Regions from separate parts of the Streptomyces sp. NPDC006296 genome, predicted to be linked through region 2. Evidence: riboswitches for the same ligand, from Rfam matches in the RefSeq annotation. Region 2 holds a riboswitch; each other region holds the start of a gene.

Evidence for each region. Region 2 has a riboswitch for cyclic di-AMP ahead of ABZ172_RS17290 (M23 family metallopeptidase). Riboswitches for the same ligand answer to the same signal wherever they lie in the genome.
Region 1: another riboswitch for cyclic di-AMP. It lies ahead of ABZ172_RS04265 (C40 family peptidase); the one in region 2 lies ahead of ABZ172_RS17290 (M23 family metallopeptidase).
Region 3: another riboswitch for cyclic di-AMP. It lies ahead of ABZ172_RS02290 (LysM peptidoglycan-binding domain-containing M23 family metallopeptidase); the one in region 2 lies ahead of ABZ172_RS17290 (M23 family metallopeptidase).

The regions. Positions count from the first base shown of each region.
Region 1 is NZ_JBEXRT010000004.1:123,660-131,095, forward strand. It holds gene ABZ172_RS04250 (ABC transporter permease) at 1-846, shown strand, start outside; partial or broken gene ABZ172_RS04255 (ATP-dependent Clp protease proteolytic subunit) at 935-1,222, shown strand; gene ABZ172_RS04260 (hypothetical protein) at 1,230-1,538, shown strand; cyclic di-AMP (ydaO/yuaA leader) riboswitch at 1,880-2,076, shown strand; gene ABZ172_RS04265 (C40 family peptidase) at 2,080-2,550, shown strand; gene ABZ172_RS04270 (ATP-binding protein) at 2,612-3,043, opposite strand; gene ABZ172_RS04275 (8-amino-7-oxononanoate synthase) at 3,306-4,454, opposite strand; gene bioB (biotin synthase BioB) at 4,600-5,835, shown strand; gene ABZ172_RS04285 (adenosylmethionine--8-amino-7-oxononanoate transaminase) at 5,828-7,132, shown strand; gene bioD (dethiobiotin synthase) at 7,134-7,436, shown strand, end outside.
Region 2 is NZ_JBEXRT010000022.1:3,843-11,278, forward strand. It holds gene ABZ172_RS17280 (pitrilysin family protein) at 1-302, shown strand, start outside; gene ABZ172_RS17285 (pitrilysin family protein) at 329-1,711, shown strand; cyclic di-AMP (ydaO/yuaA leader) riboswitch at 1,915-2,083, shown strand; gene ABZ172_RS17290 (M23 family metallopeptidase) at 2,096-2,896, shown strand; gene ABZ172_RS17295 (GntR family transcriptional regulator) at 3,141-3,845, shown strand; gene ABZ172_RS17300 (HPr family phosphocarrier protein) at 4,010-4,291, opposite strand; gene ABZ172_RS17305 (GNAT family N-acetyltransferase) at 4,457-7,436, shown strand, end outside.
Region 3 is NZ_JBEXRT010000002.1:204,418-211,853, reverse strand. It holds gene ABZ172_RS02305 (STM4012 family radical SAM protein) at 1-701, shown strand, start outside; gene ABZ172_RS02300 (STM4011 family radical SAM protein) at 710-1,630, shown strand; gene ABZ172_RS02295 (SGNH/GDSL hydrolase family protein) at 1,707-2,534, opposite strand; gene ABZ172_RS02290 (LysM peptidoglycan-binding domain-containing M23 family metallopeptidase) at 2,698-3,618, opposite strand; cyclic di-AMP (ydaO/yuaA leader) riboswitch at 3,624-3,783, opposite strand; gene ABZ172_RS02285 (tyrosine-protein phosphatase) at 4,198-5,022, shown strand; gene ABZ172_RS02280 (DUF6126 family protein) at 5,032-5,205, opposite strand; gene ABZ172_RS02275 (XRE family transcriptional regulator) at 5,274-5,891, opposite strand; gene ABZ172_RS02270 (aspartate aminotransferase family protein) at 5,951-7,345, opposite strand; gene dxs (1-deoxy-D-xylulose-5-phosphate synthase) at 7,342-7,436, opposite strand, start outside.

The DNA of each region.
Region 1 (7,436 bases), on a different contig from region 2:
GCCGATCAGCTCCAGGAGCGGTTCGAGCAGCGCGAGGGCGCCTTCGAGATCCACCGGTACGACGACGCCGCCGCGGCCCGCGAAGCGGTCGAGGACCGGGTCGTATACGGCGCCGTGGTCGTCACCCCGCAGGGGCCGCGGCTGCTCACCGCCTCGGCGGCCGGCCCGGTCGTCGCCCAGCTGCTGACCGAGGCGGTCAAGGGGGCCGCACCCGCCGGGACCTCCGTACCGGTCACCGACGTCGTCGCGGCGCCGCAGGCCGATCCGCGCGGGGCCGCCCTCGGTGCGAGCATCCTGCCACTGGCCCTGGCCGGCGTGGCCGCGGGCGCCCTGGCGACCTTCACGGGACTGCGCGGCTTCCGTGCGGCCCTGACCCTGGTCGGTGCGTCGGCCCTGGTGGGGGTGGCCGCCACGGCGATCGCGCACGGCTGGCTGGGCGTGCTCACCGGCGCCCCGTGGACGGAAGCGGGGGCCATCGGTCTCACCGTGCTCGCCATGGCGTCGGCCGTGGCGGGCCTGGCGGCGCTGCTGGGCACGAAGGGCATAGGCCTGGGGGCGCTGCTGATGGTGCTGCTCGGCAACTCCTTCTCGGGCGTCACCAGCGCACCCGAACTGCTCCCCGAACCGGTGGGAATGATCGGCCAGTGGCTGCCGCCGGGCGCGGGCGGATCGCTGCTGAGGTCGGTCGCGTTCTTCGACGGCGCCGCGGCGTCCGGCGCCGTGCTGACCCTGGCGGCGTGGGCCGCACCGGGCCTGGCCGCCGTGCTGATCGGGGGCCGCCGCAAGACGGCGGACGCCCCGGCCGCGCTCCCCGGTCACCGTCCCGAGCCGGCCCTCACGAGCTGACGGCCCACCGGAACGCCCAACGAGGCAACGAGGCAACGAGGCAACGAGGCAACGAGGCAACGAGGCAAGGTTCCTCGGGACCACGGCACACCGACATGCACCGCCCGGCGTCCGGGTACTCCTTCAACAACCCGCGCCGGGCGAGCCGGTGCGGGGTCGGCCGTCCGATCCCGGCTCGCAGGCCCGTGCGTTGAGGGGCGAGCGCAAGCTGTCCCGTCCCGCACCGGCCCGCCGCACGGGTCGTCCCACGGGACGGATCGGCGTCGGCATCGGACGGGACACCGTCCTCGGCGCCGGGACCGCCTCGGCGTTCGGGCGGGTAGAACACATCCTGGAGAACCGCACGCCGCCCCAGCCGCCGCATCCGTCGAGGTGAACGCCCGATGCTCCCACCCAGGTTCCCTCCGCTCCCCGCACTGACCCGCGCCGAGGCCGAGTTCATCGACTGCTATCTGGAGGTGCTCGACCAGGTCGGGCGGATCAACCCCGCACGGGGCAGCGACACCTACGGAGCGCTCCGGGCGGCTCAGGCACTCGCGTCGCGAGCCGTCGCCCTGCGCGACTCGCTCACGCTGATGCACGAGCGGGGCGAGGCTCAGATCCATGCGGACACGCTGGCCAGGGCGCTGCGGCTGCTGGACGGCGAACGCCGCGCGGGGCGGGTCGGCCTGCCGCCGGAGCCGTCGAGTTGAGCGGTTCCCGCACCGACTCGCCGAACACATACGCCCATTCGGCACCCCTGTGCGACACGCCCGACGGGCCGACGAATTCCGCTCGCTCGATCGGCGTAGGCGGTCCCCCTCCCGAGGGACAGCCCAACTTGCGCATCCAGCGCGGACACTGAACGGATTTTATCGTTCCGTCGCTGGTACGCGGCTGGTCGGTGCCGGCCGTCGCGGCTCCGCGCCGACCGCGTCCACCCGATCGGACGAATCGTGACGACTCTCACAAAAGGCCGATCCGGACAGGAAATCCGGCAGTCGGTGCGTAAAGATCCCTGGGACGACAAGCCCCCGCCGCCGCGGCGGGGCGGTCCGGGCGGACGCCGAGTCCTGCCGCCGCCCGGATGTCGGGTCGACAGAAGTGGATCGGCAGGAGTGGAGGACCCGAGCACAACGGGCCGGCCGGACGTCCGGACGGCCCTCGGGGTGAAGCCGCAGTACGCGGCCGGGCAACTTCGCCAGCCCGAACCCGACAGGTCATCCTTCACAGGCGGCTGACGAAGGGTTGCGCATGACTGCGCAGGTTCATGTCCCGTCTCTGCTCTCCCGGGTCGGTACGGCCTGGGTTCTGACCTTCGCCGTGGGGACCACCGTGCTGGCCCCGGGCTTCACGCACTACGCCGAGGCAGCCACCCACTCGACGAAGGCACTGAACGTCGCCGCGTCGAAGAAGGGCGCTCCCTACCGGTGGGGCGCCACCGGCCCCCACCGGTTCGACTGCTCCGGGCTCACCCTCTACTCGTTCGGGAAAGCCGGCAAGAAACTTCCCCGCACGGCGCAGCAGCAGTACAACACCACCCGCCACATCTCCAGGTCGCAGCGGCAACGCGGCGACCTGGTCTTCTTCCACGCGGGCCGCGGGGTGTACCACGTCGGCATCTACGCCGGCAGCGGGAAGATCTGGCACTCGCCCAAGGCCGGGGCGGTGGTCAGGCTGGAGCGGATCTGGTCCGGGAGCGTCTGGTACGGAAGGGTGCGCTGACCCGACGCGCCGCCCGGCTCACCGCCGGGCGGCCCCAGGCCCGCGTGGGTGCCGGGCGGCCTCAGGCCCGCGTGGGCGCCGGCCAGGGCAGGGCGATGGACACGGTCTTCCCGCCCTCCGGGGTGGGGCTGACGCTGAGCCGGCCGCCGTGCTCCCTCGCCAGGGCCCGGATGATCATGATGCCGCGGCCGTTGTCCTGCCGCACCGCGGCGGGCAGCCGCTGGGGCAGGCGGGGGTGGCTGTCCGTCACCCCGAGCCAGAAGTCGGCGTCCCGGTCGAGCTGGAGGTCCACGGTGAAGGTGGGCGACTGCCCGAACGTGTGCTGGACGACGTTGGTGGCGAGTTCCGAGACGATCAGCTGGATGGTGGCGGCGGTCTCCCCGTCCTCCGGGAGGCCCCACTCCGCGAGCACCCGGGCCACGTACTTCCGGGCCGCGGACACCGAGACCGGATCGCTCGGCAGAGTGACGTGTGCTTCCTGATGGTCCGCCATGGCGATGCCGTCCTTTCCGCCCGACCGGCCCGGGGCCGGCCAGGATCGCGCTTCGCGCCAGACTGTCACCGAAACGGTCCTGCATGAAGGGCTTCCACCAAGATCGGCGTCCGTCCATCGCCCGAACCGGTGAACTCCGCCGCCCGGCCGTGTCCGGAAACGACCTCGGGGGCCCGGAAACCGCCCGGGGCCCCCGAGCGGCCGCAGCCCTCTCCGGGCCGGCTCATGTCGTGGACGGCGCTCCGGACCGCCCGGCACTGCGTCAGGCGACCGGCAGCGGCGCGGTGGCGAGGATCGTCGCCACGGCCGCCTCGATCTGGTTCCGCGTCAGATCGGCGCGTGCGGTCAGCCGCAGCCGGGAGATCCCGTCCGGCACCGACGGCGGCCGGAAGCACCCGACCGCGAGCCCCGCCGCACGGCAGTCGGCGGCCCAGCGCACCGCCGACTCCGCGGTGGGCGCCTGCACCGACACGACCGCGGCGTCCGGACGGACGGCGGTCAGCCCGGCCGCCACCAGCCGGGCGTGCAGTTCGACGGCGACGGCGCCCACCCGCGCCGCACGTCCGGGTTCCCCGCGCAGGACGCGCAGCGCGCCCAGGGCGGCGCCTGCGGCGGCCGGCGCGAGTCCGGTGTCGAAGATGAACGTACGGGCCGTGTTCACCAGGTGGCGGATGACCCGGGCGGGCCCGAGGACCGCTCCGCCCTGGCTGCCGAGGGACTTGGACAGGGTGAGCGTCGCGACGATCCCCTCGCCGCCCGCCAGCCCGGCGGCCGCGACCGCGCCGCGCCCGCCCTCCCCCAGGACACCGAGCCCGTGCGCATCGTCCACCACGAGCGGCGCGCCCGCCTCGCGGCAGACCTCGGCGAGCGCGGTCAGCGGGGCGGCGTCGCCGTCCACGGAGAAGACGGAGTCGGTCACGGCCAGCGCCCGTCCGGTGTGCGACCGGAGTGCCGCGCGCACGGCCTCCGGGTCCGCGTGCGGGACGACGGCGGTGGCGCCCCGGGAGAGCCGGCAACCGTCCACGATCGAGGCGTGGTTGCCCGCGTCGGAGACGATCAGCGAGTCCTGGCCGGTGAGCGCCGTGAGCACGGCGAGGTTGGCCGCGTAGCCGGAGGAGAACACCAGGGCGGCCTCGAAGCCGCAGAAGGCGGCCAGTTCGTCCTCCAGCTCGGCGTGCAGCGCGGTGGAGCCGGTGACGAGCCGGGAGCCGGTGGCGCCCGCGCCCCAGGTGCGTGCCGCCTCGGCAGCCGCCGCCGTGACGTCGGGGTGCCTGCTCAGCCCGAGGTAGTCGTTGCCGGCGAGGTCCAGCAGGTCCGTCTCCGGGGCCCGGGGGCGCAGCGTCCGGACGAGTCCGGCGTCCGTGCGGCGCCGGGCCTCGTCGTCGATCCAGTCGAACGGGGCGTAGGGCATGAGCAGGTCCCTTTTTTGTAGGCAGCTCACAGACCCTAGCCGGGTGCGCAACAGGCCAGGGTGTGGCAATACACACAGCATCGGCCTGCCGTCCTGTCCGGTTCCTCCTTGGCCGATGGCGGTGCCGTACGTCAGGATCAAGGCCATGGACCTGCTGAACACGCTGGTGGACAAGGGGCTGCGGCGCGAACTGCCGACCCGGGACGAAGCGCTCGCCGTACTGGCGACCTCCGACGACGAACTGCTCGACGTGGTGGCCGCGGCCGGAAAGGTGCGCCGCCAGTGGTTCGGCCGGCGCGTCAAACTCAACTACCTGGTGAACCTGAAGTCCGGGCTCTGCCCCGAGGACTGCTCGTACTGCTCGCAGCGGCTCGGCTCCAAGGCCGAGATCCTCAAGTACACCTGGCTGAAGCCGGACGAGGCGCAGAAGGCAGCCGCCGCCGGGGTGGCCGGCGGTGCCAAGCGGGTGTGCCTGGTGGCCAGCGGCCGGGGGCCGACCGACCGTGACGTCGACCGGGTGTCGCAGACGATCGAGGCCATCAAGGGGCAGAACGAGGGTGTGGAGGTGTGTGCCTGCCTCGGCCTGCTGTCGGAGGGCCAGGCCGACCGCCTGCGGTCGGCGGGGGCCGACGCGTACAACCACAACCTGAACACCTCGGAGGGGACGTACGGGGACATCACGACCACGCACACGTACGCCGACCGGGTGGACACCGTCCAGCAGGCCCAGGCCGCGGGGCTCTCGGCGTGCTCGGGTCTGATCGCGGGGATGGGCGAGACCGACGCCGACCTGGTGGACGTCGTCTTCTCGCTGCGTGCGCTGGACCCCGACTCGGTGCCGGTCAACTTCCTGATCCCGATGGAGGGGACCCCGCTCGCGAAGGACTGGCATCTGACGCCGCAGCGCTGCCTGCGCATCCTGGCGATGGTCAGGTTCGTGTGCCCGGACGTCGAGGTGCGGCTCGCCGGCGGTCGTGAGGTCCATCTGCGGTCGATGCAGCCGCTGGCCCTGAATCTGGTCAACTCCATCTTCCTGGGCGACTATCTGACCACCGAGGGGCAGTCCGGCCAGACCGATCTCGACATGATCGCGGATGCCGGTTTCGAGGTGGAGGGGGCGGACACCACGACGCTCCCCGGGCACCGTGCGGCCGCCGGCGGTTGCGGGTCCCGCGAGGACGGCGCCCCCGGTGCCTGCGGGTCCCACGAGGACGGCGCCTGCGGGACACACGAGGGCGCCTGCGGTCCGTGCGGCGGGTCCGCCGGGGAGGGTGCGGGGGAGGCCGCCGCGCCCTCGCGGTCGGAGAGCCAGGGGGCGCGCACCGATCTGGTGGCGGTGCGCCGTCGCGGCGCCGGGACGGACCTCGCACCCAATGCCTGACCGGCTCGCCCCCGCCGAACTCCGTGCCCTGGACCGGGCCCATGTCTGGCACCCCTACGGCCCGATGCCGGGCCGGCAGGAGCCGCTGGTCGTGGAGTCCGCGTCCGGGGTGCGTCTCCGGCTCGCCGAACCCGCCCACGGCCGGACCGAGCTGGTGGACGGCATGTCGTCCTGGTGGTCGGCGGTCCACGGCTACGGCCACCCGGTGCTCGACGAGGCCGCGCGTGCGCAGCTGGACCGGATGAGCCATGTGATGTTCGGCGGGCTCACGCACGAGCCCGCCGTCCGGCTGGCGACACGGCTGGTGGAGATCACCCCGGAGCCTCTGCAGCACGTCTTCCTCGCCGATTCGGGGTCGGTCTCCGTCGAGGTGGCGGTGAAGATGTGCCTGCAGTACTGGCGTTCGGCGGGGCGGCCCGGCAAGCACCGGCTGCTGACCTGGCGCGGCGGCTACCACGGGGACACCTGGCAGCCCATGTCGGTGTGCGACCCCGAGGGCGGGATGCACGAGCTGTGGTCGGGGTCCCTCCCCCGGCAGGTCTTCGCGGACGCTCCCCCGGACGGCTTCGACGCCGAGCCCGACGACGCCTACGTCGCGCATCTGCGCGACCTGGTGGCCGCCCACGCCCACGAGCTGGCGGCGGTCGTCGTGGAGCCCGTGGTGCAGGGGGCGGGAGGGATGCGCTTCCACTCCCCCGCGTATCTGCGGGTCCTCCGCGAGGCGTGCGACGAGCACGAGGTGCTGCTGGTGTTCGACGAGATCGCCACGGGATTCGGCCGGACCGGGCAGCTGTTCGCGGCCGGCCACGCGGGGGTGTCCCCGGACGTCATGTGCGTCGGGAAGGCGCTGACCGGCGGATATCTGACGCTGGCGGCGACGCTGTGCACCTCGCGGGTGGCGGAGGGCATCTCCAGCGGTGACGTGCCCGTGCTGGCGCACGGCCCGACGTTCATGGGCAACCCGCTCGCCTCGGCGGTCGCCTGTGCGTCCGTGGACCTCCTGCTGGGCCAGGACTGGGAGGCGGAGGTGAAGCGGATCGGCGCGGGCCTGCGGCAGGGGCTGGCCGAGGCCGCGGACGTGCCGGGCGTGCGGGACGTACGGGTGCTGGGGGCGATCGGGGTCGTGCAGCTGGACCACGAGGTGGACATGGCGGCCGCCACGCGGGCCGCGGTCCGTGAGGGCGTGTGGCTGCGGCCGTTCCGCGACATGGTGTACACGATGCCGCCCTATGTGACCGGTGACGACGACGTGGCACGGATCTGCCGGGCCGTGTGCGCCGCGGCGAAGGAGGGCTGAGATGACGATCCTCGTGGTGACCGGTACCGGCACCGAGATCGGCAAGACGATCGTGACCGCGGCCGTGGCGGCGGCGTCCCGGGACCGCCGGGTCGCGGTGCTCAAGCCGGCCCAGACGGGGCTCGCCCCGGGCGAACCGGGGGACGCGGCCGAGGTGGCCCGGTTGGCGGGCGCCCATGTCACCGCGGTCGAACTGGCCCGTTTCCCGGAGCCGTTGGCGCCGGAGACCGCGGCACGCCGAGCGGGCCTCACGCCCGTACGCCCGTACGAGATCGCCGAGGCCGCCCAGAAGCTCGCGACGGAG
Region 2 (7,436 bases):
CGACCCCGGAGGAGATGGAGCGGGCCCAGGCGCAGTTGGAGCGCGAGTGGCTGGACCGGCTGGGCACCGTCTCCGGCCGCGCCGACGAACTCTGCCGGTACGCCGTCCTGTTCGGTGACCCCCAGCTCGCCCTGACCGCCGTGGGCCGCGTCCTCGACGTGACGGCCGACGAGGTCAAGGACGCCGCCCGGGCGCACCTGCGCCCCGACAACCGTGCGGTCCTGGTCTACGAGCCGGTCGAACCGGCCGAGGAGAACCACGGTGCCGACGGCACCGACGCGCACGAGGGGGCCGACAAGTGACCGACGCCGCCGTGACTGGAGTAGCGATGGAGTACCACCCGCAGCCGACCGCCGGCGAGGCCCGGCCGTGGGCCTTCCCCGCGCCCGAGCGAGGCGCCCTGCCCAACGGGCTGACCGTGCTGCGCTGCCACCGCCCCGGCCAGCAGGTCGTCGCCGTGGAGATCTTCCTCGACGCCCCGCTGGACGCCGAGCCCGAGGGGCTGGACGGCGTCGCCACGATCATGGCGCGCGCGCTGTCCGAGGGCACCGACAAGCGCTCGGCGGAGGAGTTCGCCGCCGAGCTCGAGCGGTGCGGCGCCACCCTGGACGCGCACGCGGACCACCCGGGGGTGCGGGTGTCCCTGGAGGTCCCGGTCTCCCGGCTGGCCAAGGCGCTCGGCCTGGTCGCCGAGTCCCTGCGGGCCCCCGCCTTCGCGGAGAGCGAGATCGAGCGGCTGGTGGGCAACCGGCTCGACGAGATCCCGCACGAGCAGGCCAACCCGGCCCGCCGGGCGGCCAAGCAGCTCTCCAAGGAGCTCTTCCCCGCCACGGCGCGGATGTCGCGTCCGCGCCAGGGCACGGAGGAGACGGTCGGCCGGATCGACGCCGCCGCCGTGCGCGCCTTCTACGACGCCCACGTCCGTCCGTCCACCGCGACGGCGGTCGTCGTCGGCGACCTCACCGGGGTGGACCTGGACGCGCTGCTCTCGGACACCGTCGGCGACTGGTCGGGCGATGCCGGGCAGGCCCGGCCGGTGCCCCCGATCACCGCGGACGACACCGGGCGCGTCGTCATCGTGGACCGTCCCGGAGCCGTGCAGACGCAGCTCCTGATCGGCCGTATCGGCGCGGACCGGCACGACAGCGTGTGGCCCGCCCAGGTGCTCGGCACGTACTGCCTGGGCGGCACCCTGACGTCGCGGCTGGACCGGGTCCTGCGCGAGGAGAAGGGCTACACCTACGGGGTGCGCGCCTTCGGCCAGGTGCTGCGCTCGGCCGCGCCGGGCTCCTCGTCCGGGCCGGCCGGTGCGGCGATGCTCGCCATCAGCGGTTCCGTCGACACGGAGTCCACCGGCCCCGCGCTCGACGACCTGTGGAAGGTCCTGCGCACCCTGGCGTCCGAGGGGCTCACCGACGCCGAACGCGAGACGGCCGTGCAGAACCTCGTGGGGGTGGCCCCGCTGAAGTACGAGACGGCCGCCTCCGTCGCGAGCACTCTCGCAGACCAGGTGGAGCAGCACCTCCCGGACGACTACCAGGCGCAGATGTACGCGCGTCTGGCGGGCACCGGCACGGTCGAGGCGACCGCGGCGGTGGTCAGCGCGTTCCCCGTCGACCGGCTCGTCACCGTCCTGGTCGGGAACGCCGCGCTGATCGCGGAGCCCGTCAGGGCGCTCGGCATCGGCGAGGTGTCGATCGTCACCGGCTGACCGGTCCCGGCGGGACAGGACAGGACGGAACCCCCGGCGGGCGCAGGCCCACCGGGGGTTCCGTCTTTGTCTGATTTAAGGGGTATGGGCGCATTCATTCTGTGGGATGTGCGACAAAAGGCCCTTTCCGTTTGGTGGCCGAAAGTGCCCCGCTCTAGCGTCGGCTCGGCTGTCCGCCGGACGACTGCCGCGCCCGCGGCGCCGGACAGCCATCGCCGAGTCCCCGTCAGGCGCGAGCCTGGGGAGCCGGGGACCCGTGAAGTCCCTGGGGTGAATCGGTTCTCCGTGCCTCGTCAGTGGGCCGGCGGCCCGTAGGAGACCTTCCTGCTCCGAACCCGTCAGCTAACCCGGTAGGCGAGAAGGAAGGAAAGGACCAGCCCCTCCATGGCGTTCATCCGTGCCACCGGGAAGCATCGTGCCCCGAGCCGCCTGACGCGCAAGAGTGCCAAGGCCGCCGGCATCGCAGCCCTGGCCACCACCGGCGTCATCGGCGCCACCGCCTCCCCGGCACTCGCCGCGGACCCCGAGACCGCCGCCGGAACCGGACTCACCCAGACCGTCGCGCTCGACACCACGCTCGCCGCCCAGATCGAGGCCCAGGCGAAGGCGCAGCAGCGCCAGGCCGACGCCGCGGCCAAGGCCGCCGCGGAAGCCGCGGCGAAGGCGAAGGCCAGGGCGAAGGCGAAGGCCGAGGCCGAGCGCAAGGCCGAGGCCCGCGCCAAGGAGGCCCGCGAGGAGAAGGCGCGTGCCGCCCGCGCCGCCGAGCGCGCCCGGCTGAACGCCTTCCACCTGCCCGTCGCCGGTTCCCACGTCACCACCGGGTACAAGTCCGGTGGCGCCCTCTGGTCCTCCGGCAGCCACTCCGGCGTCGACTTCCAGGCCGCGTCCGGCACCTCCGTCGTCGCCGTCGGCTCCGGCACGGTCGTCGAGGCCGGCTGGGGCGGCGCGTACGGCAACAACATCGTGCTCAGGATGAAGGACGGCACGTACACCCAGTACGGCCACCTCTCCTCGATCGGGGTCTCCGTCGGGCAGAGCGTCGGCTCGGGCGAGCAGATAGGCATCTCCGGCTCGACCGGCAACTCCACCGGCCCGCACCTGCACTTCGAGGCCCGCACCACGCCCGAGTACGGCTCGGACATGGACCCCGTCGCCTACCTGCGCGCCCACGGCGTCCAGGTCTGACCCCACGCACCGCGCGGGCGCACCCCTCTCGCATGCACCCGCCCGTCACGAAGGCCCCGGCACCGCCGGGGCCTTCGGCGTACCCCGGCGCGGCCGTGCGCCGGAGCTCCCGCGGAAGTGCTCCCCGGCCAAAAGATATCCATGGATTCCACCCCGCCGTCGGAAATTCGGGCCGGTTGCAATAGAGTCGCAGAACAGGCGTCGGTCGGCCGCGTTTCGCGGGGATTAAGGCGGAGGTTCGGACATGCGCATTCCCGCGCATTCGGTATGCACGGCAATCCGTGACGACATCGTCTCCGGTGTCTTCGAGCGGGGCGGCCGCCTCACCGAAGAGGTGCTCGCCCGCCGCTACGGCGTCTCCCGCGTGCCCGTGCGCGAGGCGCTGCGCACTCTGGAGTCCGAGGGCTTCGTCGTCACCCGGCGGCACGCCGGCGCGTGCGTCGCCGAGCCCACCGAGCAGGAGGCCGCCGACCTCCTGGAGATCCGCATGCTGCTGGAGCCCCTGGGTGCGGCCCGTGCGGCGCAGCGCCGCACCGAGGCCCACCTCAAGGTGCTCCGCGGCCTGGTCAGGCTGGGTCAGGAGCGGGTGCGCAGAGGGGAGGGCGAGGACCTGCGGTCGCTGGGTGGCTGGTTCCACGAGACGCTCGCGCAGGCGTCGGGCAGCCCCGCGCTGATCGCGCTCCTCACCCAGCTGCGGCACAAGATCGCCTGGATGTACGCCGTGGAGCAGCCGGCCCGCCCCGCCGAATCGTGGGCCGAGCACGGTGCCCTCGTCGACGCCGTCGCCCGCCGTGACGCGGAGCGGGCCAGGGCGCTCGCCGTCCAGCACGCGGAGCGGGCCACGGCCGCCCACCGGCTGCGCCGGGCGGACCTGCCGGCGCAGCAGTCGGGTGCGGCCCGGGTGAGGAATTCGCAACATCCCGTAAACATCGCGGGCGTCCGCCATTAACAAGGACGCCGTATACAAAGAGGGTGAATATCGGGGGCCTGTTTTCCGCTGCCCTGATCCAGGTATTCACCATTCTTCTCGCATCCGGGAAAAAGAACGAGCCGCGGCCCCCGTCAGGGTGCCGCGGCTCGTCCGGAAAGAATTCCGACCCGGAGCGGTCGGAGTCAGACGGTCTCCGGGAGCTCCTCGAGCCCCTCGGCGACCAGCTTCGCCAGCCGGTCCAGGGCGACCTCGGCGTCGTCCGCCTCGGAGGCGAGCACGATCTCCTCGCCGCCCTGGGCGCCCAGGCCGAGCACCGCGAGCATCGACGCGGCGTTGACCGGGTTGCCGTCGGCCTTGGCGATCGTCACGGGGACGCCGGAGGCCGTGGCGGCACGGACGAAGATGGAAGCGGGACGGGCGTGCAGGCCCTCGGCCCAACCGACGTTGACGCGGCGCTCAGCCATGGTTCTGCCCTTCACGTAACGATGAGTTGTCTAGACCAGTCTCTCATGCGGTGCGGGCTGCTGTACCCGGTACCGCCACCGGTCGCTCATCGCCCCGGCGGCCCCCTCAGCGTGCCCGTGCAGCGATCCCGCCGCGACCGGTGTCCCGGGTCGTAGGCTTTGGCCATGGAGCCCACTGCGGAGCAGAGTCCGCATCACGCGTACCCCGACCACTGGGAGGCGGACGTGGTGCTCCGCGACGGTGGCACCGCGCGCATCAGGCCCATCACCACGGACGACGCCGAGCGGCTGGTCAGCTTCTACGAACAGGTGTCCGACGAGTCGAAGTACTACCGCTTCTTCGCCCCGTACCCACGGCTCTCCGCCCGGGACGTGCACCGCTTCACCCATCACGATTACGTCGACCGGGTGGGTCTGGCCGTCACGATCGGCGGCGAGTTCATCGCCACCGTCCGCTACGACCGCATCAACGGCCAGGGCAGGCCCGCCTCCGCGCCCGCCGACGAGGCCGAGGTCGCCTTCCTCGTCCAGGACGCCCACCAGGGCCGAGGTGTGGCGTCCGCCCTCCTCGAACACATCGCGGCGGTCGCCAGGGAACGGGGCATCCGCCGCTTCGCCGCCGAGGTGCTGCCCGCCAACAACAAGATGATCAAGGTGTTCCGGGACGCCGGGTTCACCCAGCAGCGCAGCTTTGAGGACGGCTCCGTCCACCTCACGCTCGACCTGGAACCGACGGCCGAGTCGCTCGCCGTCCAGCGCGCCCGCGAACAGCGCGCCGAAGCCCGCTCGGTCCAGCGCCTGCTGGCCCCCGGATCCGTCGCCGTCATCGGTGTCGGACGCGCACCCGGCGGCGTCGGCCGCACCGTGCTGCGCAACCTCCTCGGCTCCGGCTACACCGGACGCACCTACGCGGTGAACCCGTCGTTCGCCGAGGACCTCGGCACGGTCGAAGGGGTGCCCGCCCACCGTTCCGTCGGCGAGATCGGCGGGCGGGTCGACCTCGCGGTCGTCGCCGTGCCCGCCGACCGGGTGCCGGCCGCCGTCGCCGACTGCGGGGAACACGGGGTCCAGGGCCTCGTCGTTCTTTCCGCCGGTTACGCCGAGCGCGGCGCGGAAGGGCGGGAGCGCCAGCGGAACCTGGTCCGGCAGGCACGTTCGTACGGCATGCGCCTCATCGGCCCGAACGCCTTCGGCATCATCAACACCTCCGACACGGTCCGCCTCAACGCCTCCCTCGCCCCCGAGTCGCCCACGGCGGGGCGCATCGGACTCTTCACCCAGTCCGGGGCCATCGGGATCGCCCTGCTGTCCGGTCTCCACCGCAGGGGCGCCGGCCTCTCGGCCTTCATCTCCGCGGGCAACCGGGCCGACGTCTCCGGCAACGACTTCCTGCAGTACGGGTACGAGGACCCGGACACCGACGTCGCCCTGCTGTACCTCGAATCACTCGGCAACCCGCGCAAGTTCACCCGCCTCGCCCGGCGGACCGCCGCCGTGAAACCCGTGGTCGTGGTGAAGGGCGCCCGGCACAGCGGGACCAACCCGCCGGGCCACGCCGTACCGGTCAGCCGTATCCCCGACGCCACCGTCTCCGCGCTGATGCGCCAGGCCGGCGTGATCCTCGTCGACACCGTGACGGAGATGATCGACGTCGGCCTGCTCCTCGCCGGCCAGCCCCTGCCGGACGGTCCGCGGGTGGCGATCCTGGGCAACTCCGAGTCGCTCGGCCTCCTCACCTACGACGCCTGCCTGGCGGAAGGGCTGCGCCCGCGCCCGCCCCGCGACCTCACCACCCGGGCGAACCCGCAGGACTTCCGGCACGCGCTGGCGGAGGCGCTGGCCGACCCCACGTGCGACGCCGTGATCGTGACGGCGATCCCCTGGGTCGGTGAGAACGGCGAGCCGCAGACCGGTGAGGGCGAGGTGCTGGCCGCCGCGCTGCGCGAGGCGGCGGCCTCCGGTCCCGCGAAACCGGTCGCCGTGGTGCACGTGGAGATGGGCGGCCTCGCCCAGGCGCTCGCCGCCGCGACCGGGACGGCCGGCCCGCCCCGGCCCACCGCTCCCGATGCGGAAGGAGCGGCCCCCGCACCGGCCGTGGACGCGCCCCCTCCCGGCGCACCGGGTGCGGACACGCCCCCGTCCGGTCCCGCAGCACAGGACGGCACCGCCCGGGGAGGGGGCGCGAGCACCCGGGGCGGAACCGACGGTTCCGTCACCACCGGCGCCCGGGGCGCCACCGACGCGGCGGGCCCCACCGGCGGCCGGGACGGCAACGGTGCGACGGGCACCGCCGCCGCCGGCACGGCGGGCACCACCGCCGGAGCCGGTCCTTCCGCCGGGCGGATCCCCGCCTACCCCGCCGCCGAGCGAGCCGTCCGCTCGCTGGCCGAGGTGGTGAAGTACGCGCAGTGGCGCCGCCACGCGGCCGCCCCCGGGAAGGTGCCCGCGTTCCTGGACGAGACCATCGACGAGCACGGCACCGCCAGGCTGATCGACACCCTGCTCGGCCCCGGCCCCGATCCCCGGGGCCGCCCGCTCACCCACGACGAGGCGCGCGGACTGCTCGCCCGCTACGGGGTGACCGTGCGGCCCGCGCTCCCCGCGCCCGATCCGGCGGCAGCCGTCGCCGCCGCCGCGCAGCTCGGATACCCGGTGGCGCTCAAGACCACCGCACCCCACCTCAGGCACCGGGCGGACCTCGGAGGCGTCCGGCTCGACCTCGTCGACGAGAACGCCCTGCGCAGGGCGTACGACGAACTCACCGACCTGCTCGGCACCTCCGCCGAACTCCGGCCCGTCGTCCAGGCCATGGCCCCCCGCGGTGTCGACACCGTCGTCCGGGCCTCCATCGACGCGGCCGCCGGCACCGTCCTCTCGTTCGGCCTGGCCGGCGCGCCCTCCGAGCTGCTGGGGGACACGGCGCACCGCCTGGTGCCCGTCACCGACCGCGACGCCGCGGAGCTGATCCGCTCCATCCGGGCGGCCCCGGTGCTGTTCGGCTGGCGCGGCGCCGCACCGGCGGACACCGCGGCGCTCGAAGAGCTGCTCCTGCGGGTGTCCCGGCTCGTCGACGACCACCCCGAGGTGGTCTCGGTCACCCTGGAGCCCGTCGTCGTCGCCACCCAGGGCCTGGCGGTCCTCGGGG
Region 3 (7,436 bases), on a different contig from region 2:
CCGCCCTGGCCTGGCGCCCGGAGGAGCTGTACCTCTACCCGCTGTACGTGCGCCCGCTGACCGGTCTCGGGCGGCTGGGCGCCGGAGCCGGCGCACCGGACGGCCCGGACACCGCCTGGGACGCGCAGCGGCTGCGGCTGTACCGCGCGGGCCGGGACCACCTGCTGGCCCACGGCTATGCACAGGTGTCGATGCGGATGTTCCGGCGCGCGGACGCACCGCCCGCGGGTCCGGGCGACCACGCCTGCCAGACCGACGGCATGATCGGGCTCGGCTGCGGGGCCCGCTCGTACACCTCGTCGCTGCACTACTCCTTCGACTACGCGGTGGAGATGCGGGAGGTCCGGGGCATCATCGACGGCTTCACCACGACCGCGGACTTCTCCCGCGCGGAGGTCGGCCGGTACGTCGACGACGGGGAGGCGCGCCGCCGTCACCTCCTGCAGTCGCTGCTCCAGGCCGAGGGCATGCGGTCCGCCGAGTACCGCGAGCGCTTCGGATCGGATCCGTACGAGGACTTCCCCGAGGAGTTGGAGCGCTTCGCCGAGCGCGGCTGGCTGGACGGTCCGGCGCACGGCGGTGCGGGGGCGTCCGGTCGGCTGCGCCTCTCCCCCGAGGGGCTGGCCCACTCCGACGCGCTCGGCCCGGAGCTGTTCTCCCCGGCGGTGCGGGCCGCGATGGCCGCGTACGAGGCGAAGTGAGCCGCCCGGTGAGCACGGATCTGACCCTCCTCTACCGGGGTCCGCTGGCCTCGTGCGACTACGACTGCCCCTACTGCCCGTTCGCCAAGCGGCGGGACAGCGGGGAGCAGCTGCGGTCGGACCGTGCGGCTCTGGAGCGGTTCACCGGCTGGGTCGCGGAACAGACCGGCGACCGGCTGTCGGTGCTGTTCACCCCGTGGGGCGAGGGCCTGGTGCGGTCCTGGTACCGCAGGGCGCTCGTCGAGCTGTCCCGGCTGCCGCACGTCGGCAGGGTCGCCGTCCAGACCAACCTCAGCTGCCGCACGGGCTGGCTCGCCGAGGCGGACCGCGACAAGGTCGCCCTGTGGTGCACCTACCACCCGGGCCAGACGCCGTACGAGCGGTTCCTCGCCCGGTGCCGGGAGCTCACGGCCCTGGGGGTGCGTCACAGCGTGGGGATCGTCGGCCTCGACGAGCATCTGGAGGAGGCCCGCCGGCTGCGGTCCGCGCTGGACCCAGAGGTGTACCTCTGGGTCAACGCCGCCGAGGGGCACACCTACACCGACGAGGAGGCGGAGCGCTGGACGGCCCTGGACCCGCTGTTCCCCTACAGCAGGCATCCGCATCGCTCGGCGGGACTGCCGTGCCGGACGGGCGAGTCGGTGGTCTCGGTGGACGGCGACGGGACGGTGCGCCGCTGCCACTTCGTCCGTGCCGAGCTGGGCAATCTCTACGACGGCAGCTTCCGTGACGCGCTGGGACCGCGGGGCTGCCCGCTCGCCGTGTGCGACTGCCACATCGGCTACGTCCACCTGGAGACGCTGCCGCTGTACGACGTCTTCGCGGGCGGGGTGCTGGAACGGATACCGGCCCGCCCGGTGCGGACCGCTCCGGACGGGCCCGTGTCACCGGGCCCGTCCCGGAGGCCGCTCCCGCTGGTCGGCCGCTGAGGGCGCGCGCCGGGCGGGCCGGAGGACGGCGGGCCGGAGGGGCGCGCCGGGGGCGGGCGCCGCGGTCCCCGTGCGGTCAGAGCGGCAGCAGGTCGGGGCGCTTGGCCTCGACGTGGTCCCCGGAGGACTCTCCGCGGAGCCTGCGGCCGATCCACGGGACGAGGTACTCGCGCGCCCAGTGGATGTCGTCGCGCCGCACCTCCAGCGGTCCGCGCTGTGCCTGCGGGGGCCACACCTGGTCCGGGTCGGCCGGCACGTCGAGGCCGAGGACCTGGGCGGCGCGCAGCGCGACCCGGGTGTGGCCCTCCGGTGAGAGGTGCAGCCGGTCGTTGTCCCAGGCCCGCCTGTCCTGCACGGACCGCAGGGACCAGAGGTCCAGGACCGGGCAGTCGTAGCGGTCGGCGATGGACCGGACGTGCGCGGTGTACGTGGCGATCTTGCCCCGCAGGTGCTTGAGGACGGGGATGCCCCGGGTGTCGAAGCCGGTGGTGACCATGACGGTGCCGACCGAGCCCGCCAGGTCGGCCACCGCACGCTCGAAGCGTTCGGCCACGTCGTCCGGGTCGGAGCCGGGACGGAGGATGTCGTTGCCGCCCGCGCAGAAGCTCACCAGATCAGGTGCCAGCTGCTTGGCGCGGGGGACCTGCTCCGCGACTATCTGGTCGAGGAGGCGTCCGCGTACGGCGAGATTGGCGTACCGGAAATACCCGTGCGGGTCGTCCAGGGGGCCGACCATCGCGTCGGGAACGGGAAGCTGATCCGCCAGCAGGACCGCGAACCGGTCCGCCCAGCCGACGAGTGTCCCGCCGGGTCCGGGGTCCCCGACCCCTTCGGTGAAGCTGTCGCCGATCGCCGCGTACGACCCGATGGTGCCTTGTCTTCTGTTTTTCGAATCGTCTGCCACAAGCGCTTATCCTGCACCTTCGAATGTGACCTACGCGACCGTAATAAGGGGTTGACGGGTGGTGACAAAGACCACCCGGTCAGTTTTTGGTAAAGCAGGAATAAGGAAGAGGGGCGGTGCGCCCTGCGCACCGCCCCTCTTCCCGGTTCCCGTCCGGTGTGCCTCAGAGGGACACGCCGTGCGCGCGCAGGTAGGCGATCGGGTCGACGTCCGAGCCGTAGGCCGGGCCGGTCCGGATCTCGAAGTGGAGGTGCGGGCCGGTGGAGTTGCCGGTGGAGCCGGAGAGGCCGATCTGCTGACCACCGGTCACGGTCTGGCCGGCCGAGACCTCCAGGGAGGACAGGTGGGCGTACTGGGAGTACATGCCGTCGCTGTGCTGGATGACGACCTCGTTGCCGTAGGAGCCGCTCCATCCGGCGGAGACCACGGTGCCCTCACCGACGGACCGGACGCTGGTGCCGGAGGCGGCCTGGAAGTCGGAGCCGGTGTGGTACCCGCTGGACCAGCTGGCGCCGGAGGCGCGGTACTGCGTGGTGACGTTGGGGTTCTCGACCGGGCTCGTCCAGCCGGAGGCGTTGCTCTGCGAGGCGCCGGAGCCGGAGGTCTCGGCGGCGGTCTCCTCGACCGGGGCCGCCGTCTTCTCCGCCGGAGCGGCCGGAGCGGCCTTCTCGACCGCCTTCTCCGCCGTCGACGGAGTGGTCCGGGAGGGCGCGGTCCCGGCGGAGCCGGACCCCTCGGCCCCGAGGACGAGCTTCATGCCCGGGAGGATGAGGTCGGGGTTGCCGCCGACGACGTCGCGGTTGTTCTGGTACAGCTTCTGCCAGCCGCCCTTGACCTGGTGCTCGGTCGCGATCTTGGCCAGGTGGTCGCCGCGGACCACGGAGTAGGTCTTCGGGGTGCTCTTCGCCGCCGGGGCGGAGGCGCCGTGGGTGACGGGCGTGGCCGGGGCCGCCTGTCCGGCTGCGTGGGCGCCGGTGGCGCCGATCAGCGGGAGGGCGAGTACGGCGCCGCCGGTGCCCGCGGCGAGGACGCCTCGGGAGATCGGGCCGGACTTCTTACGTCGGTGCTTGCCGTGTGCGGGCATGGGGGATGTCCTCTCCGGCGCCTGCGAGGTGAGCTGTCGGGTTCGGACTGGAGATGCCCGGCCGCGCGGTGCGCGTCTTGACCCCGAGCCGTACCGGATCGCTCCGGACGGCGGCCTACCTGGTTCCCCCGCTCCTGCCACGCATGAGTTCGGTGCGGATTCCGGGCGGCGGCAGGATTAGGCGTTCCGTCCGGATTGACGGTGACCGTAAGCGAGCGCGGACTCCGCGAACAAGCCGCGCACCATCAAACGGAATCCGCGCTTCATTTCCGGTGCGGAATTCCCGTCACACTCCGTGGATTACGGATCTTGGCTTTCCGCGCCCCGCCGGGAATACCCACCGGGGCTTTCACCACGGTCCGTCACGGATATGATCCCGCTCACCCACCTCCCGCCATCTCCCGTACAAGCGGGGCATGTTCCCCTAAATACGCCAATACGGACACACGGCGATCTTCCGCCGCTCGGCGGACCCGCCGCCGCGACGACCGGGACGGCCGGCCGCTGCGGTGGTGTCGTATCGTCGCGGGCGTGCCCCGTCGGCGAGCGGCGCCGACGCCCGAGACTCCAGGAGTCCTTGTGACGCAGCTGCCAGAGGTCCCGCCGGCCGGCCACGGACCGGAGGAGGTCGGCCTGACCGGCGTCCGCAACTTCCGCGACGTCGGCGGGCTGCCGACGACGGACGGCCGCACCCTGCGGTACGGGCGCCTCTACCGCAGCGGTCACCTGGCGCACGCCACCGAGGCCGACGCCGCCTTCCTCGCCGGACTCGGCCTGCACACGGTCTTCGACTTCCGCAACGCGGCCGACCACAAGCTCGACGGACTGGACGTGGAGCTGCCCGGCGTGCGGAACGTCAGCATTCCGCTCTCCGACCCGGCCGACGGCGTGGAGTTCTGGCGGCTGGTGCGGGACGGGAACATCGAGCAGCTGCGCTCGATCCTGGCCGACGGCAAGGGCACGGAACGGATGATCGCCTCCTACCGCTCGATCATCAGGGACCGCACCGCCGAGCACAGCCGTGTGCTGCACGCACTGGCGGAGGACAGCGTGCCGGCACTGATGCACTGTGCCGCGGGCAAGGACCGCGCGGGCCTCTCGATCGCGGTCTCACTGCTGGCCGTCGGGGTGGAGCGGGAGGCCATCGAGGCGGACTACCTCAAGTCGAACGACGCGCACCGCCGCTACCGGGTGCGGCGCAGCGACACCTCCGCGGCGGGCATGTCCGACGAGGTGATGGAACTGCTCGATCCGCTCTTCGGCGCGGAGGCCGCGTACCTGAGCGCGGCGTTCTCCACCATCGAGGAGGTCTGGGGCAGCACCGACCGCTACCTCCTGGAAGGACTGAAGATCGGTCCGGAGACCCGCGAGAAGCTCCGCGAGCGGCTCGTCGAGGACGCGTGAGACCGGCGCTCAGCCCTTCCCGGCGACGGTGAAGAGGAGATAGAGGAAGGCCGCGATGACGTGTCCGGCCACCAGGTAGGCGAACAGCCGGATCACGACGCCGCGGGGCATCCGCCGCTCCTGGCTGTCCGCGCTCCTCGGCCGGCGCGGGGTGAGCGGGTCGTAGTGCTCCGAATCGGACATGTCAGTCCTCTCTCCCGGCGCTGCGGGCCGGGGTGGCGGTGGGATCGCACGGTACGGGGCGCGCCGGATCAGAGCCGGTGGGATCCTCCGCCGAGGCAGAGCTCGGCGGTCGGGCTCTGCAGCAGCGTGTGGACGAACAGCAGGCGCGCCCCGCCGGTGCCGGGTGCCGCGATCCGGTGCGGGGTGAGGGAGTCGAAGTGCGCGCTGTCGCCCGGTTCGAGGTCGTGCACGGCGTCACCGAGCACGACCCTCAGCCGTCCGTCGAGGACGTACAGCCATTCCTCTCCGGGATGCACGCGCACCAGGTCGCCCCCGGTCCCGTGGGGGACGCGGACCCGCAGGGCCTGCATGGCGCGGCCCGGGGCGCCGGCCTGCCGGTAGAGCCAGCCACCGGTCTCGGTGCCGTCAGGAGCACCGGGCGGGCCGCCGCGGACGATCGCGTCACGTTCGGGGGGCATCTCGCCCAGGAGCTCGGAGACGGTCGTACCGTAGACGCGGGCGAGACCGAGCAGCATCGGCAGCGACGGCTGCCTGCGGCCCGTCTCCAGCCGGGACAGGTGGGCCGGCGACAGGCCCGCCCGGCCGGCCGCCGCCTCCAGGGTGAGGCCGCGGTCGCGGCGCAGGTCACGCAGGCGCGGCGCGATCCCGGGAAGCTCGTCGGCCGCCCCGCCGTCGGGAGGGTTCATGCCCCCATTGAGCCAGCGACTTTCCTCTGAGGCAAATAAGTTGCCTCAGAGGCAAAATCTCAGCGGTTGGCCACCGCCTGCTTCACCAGGGTCCTGCCGAAGTCCCACATCAGCCCGCCGCCGTGGTGCGCGTCGTCCATGACGGCGGTGAAGGCGGTCACGAAGCGGTCGACCTCCCGCTCCCCGATCACCAGCGGCGGGATCAGCTTGATCACCTCCAGGTGGTCGCCGGAGACCTGGGTGAGGATCCGGTGCTTCTGCAGCAGCGGCACCACCACCATCTGGGCGAAGAGGCCCTTCCTGGCGGCCTGCAGCATCGCCCACCGGCTGCGGAGCTTCAGTGAGGACGGCCGGCCGAACTCGATGCCGATCATCAGTCCGCGGCCGCGCACCTCGTGCAGGAGCTCGTAGCGTCCGACGAGCGCGGCGAGCCGTTCGCGCAGCAGGTCGCCGGTGCGCCGGGCGTTGGCGACCGTCTCCTCCTGCTCCATCACCGCGAGGACGGCGAGCCCGGCCGCCATGGCCTGGGCGTTGGAGCCGAAGCTCGCCGAGTGCACGAGCACCCGGTCCATGGACGAGTAGACCCGCTTGAAGATCCAGTCCTTGCCGAGGGTCGCGCCGACCGGCACGTACCCCCCGGAGAGCGCCTTGGCGACGCAGAGCAGGTCGGGCTCGACCCCCTCCTCGTGCTGGTAGGCGTAGAAGTCGCCGGTCCGGCCCAGTCCGGTCTGCACCTCGTCCACGATGAGCAGGGCCTTGTGCCGGTGCAGCAGCTCCTGCGCCTCCCGCAGGAAGCCGGGCGGCGCGGCGTGGACGCCCTTGCCCTGGATCGGCTCGACGACGAGTCCTGCCACGTCGCCGCGCCGCAGTTCGCGCCGCAGCGCGTCGAGGTCGCCGAGCGGGACGGCCGTGTCCGGCAGCAGGGGTGCGAAGCCGTCGCGGAAGCCCTGCTCGCCGTTGACCGAGAGCGACCCGGTCGTCAGCCCGTGGAAGGCGTGGTCGCAGTAGAGGATCCTGGGCCGGCCCGTGGCGTACCGGGCGAACTTCAGCGCGGTCTCGACCGCCTCCGTGCCGCTGTTCCCGAAGAACACCCGGTCCAGGTGCGGGCTGTGCGCGAGCAGCCGCTCGGCGAGCAGTCCGGGCAGCGGCTGGCAGTCGAAGCGGGTGAGGTCGGCCAGCGAGGCGTCCAGCACGTCGTGCAGCGCCCGGCGCACGACGGGGTGGTGCCTGCCCAGTCCCATCACGCCGAAGCCGGCGAGCATGTCGAGGTAGTCGTTGCCGTCCGCGTCCCAGAAGTACGCGCCCTCGGCCCGCTCGTAGACCTTGTCGAAACCGAGGGTGTGGAGCATCCGCGGCAGCTGGTGGTTCAGGTGCCGGGTGTGCAGCTCGTAGCGGTCGGCGCCGCGTTCCTCCAGGAGCCGCGCCAGGTCGAATCCCGGCCGTCGTTCCGTCATGCCCCGCTCCCCTTCGGCACGCAGCGGTCCCCCGCTGCCGTACGGCGCCCGAGCGCCGTGCTGATCCGGCCGGCGATCTCCGCCGGCGTGA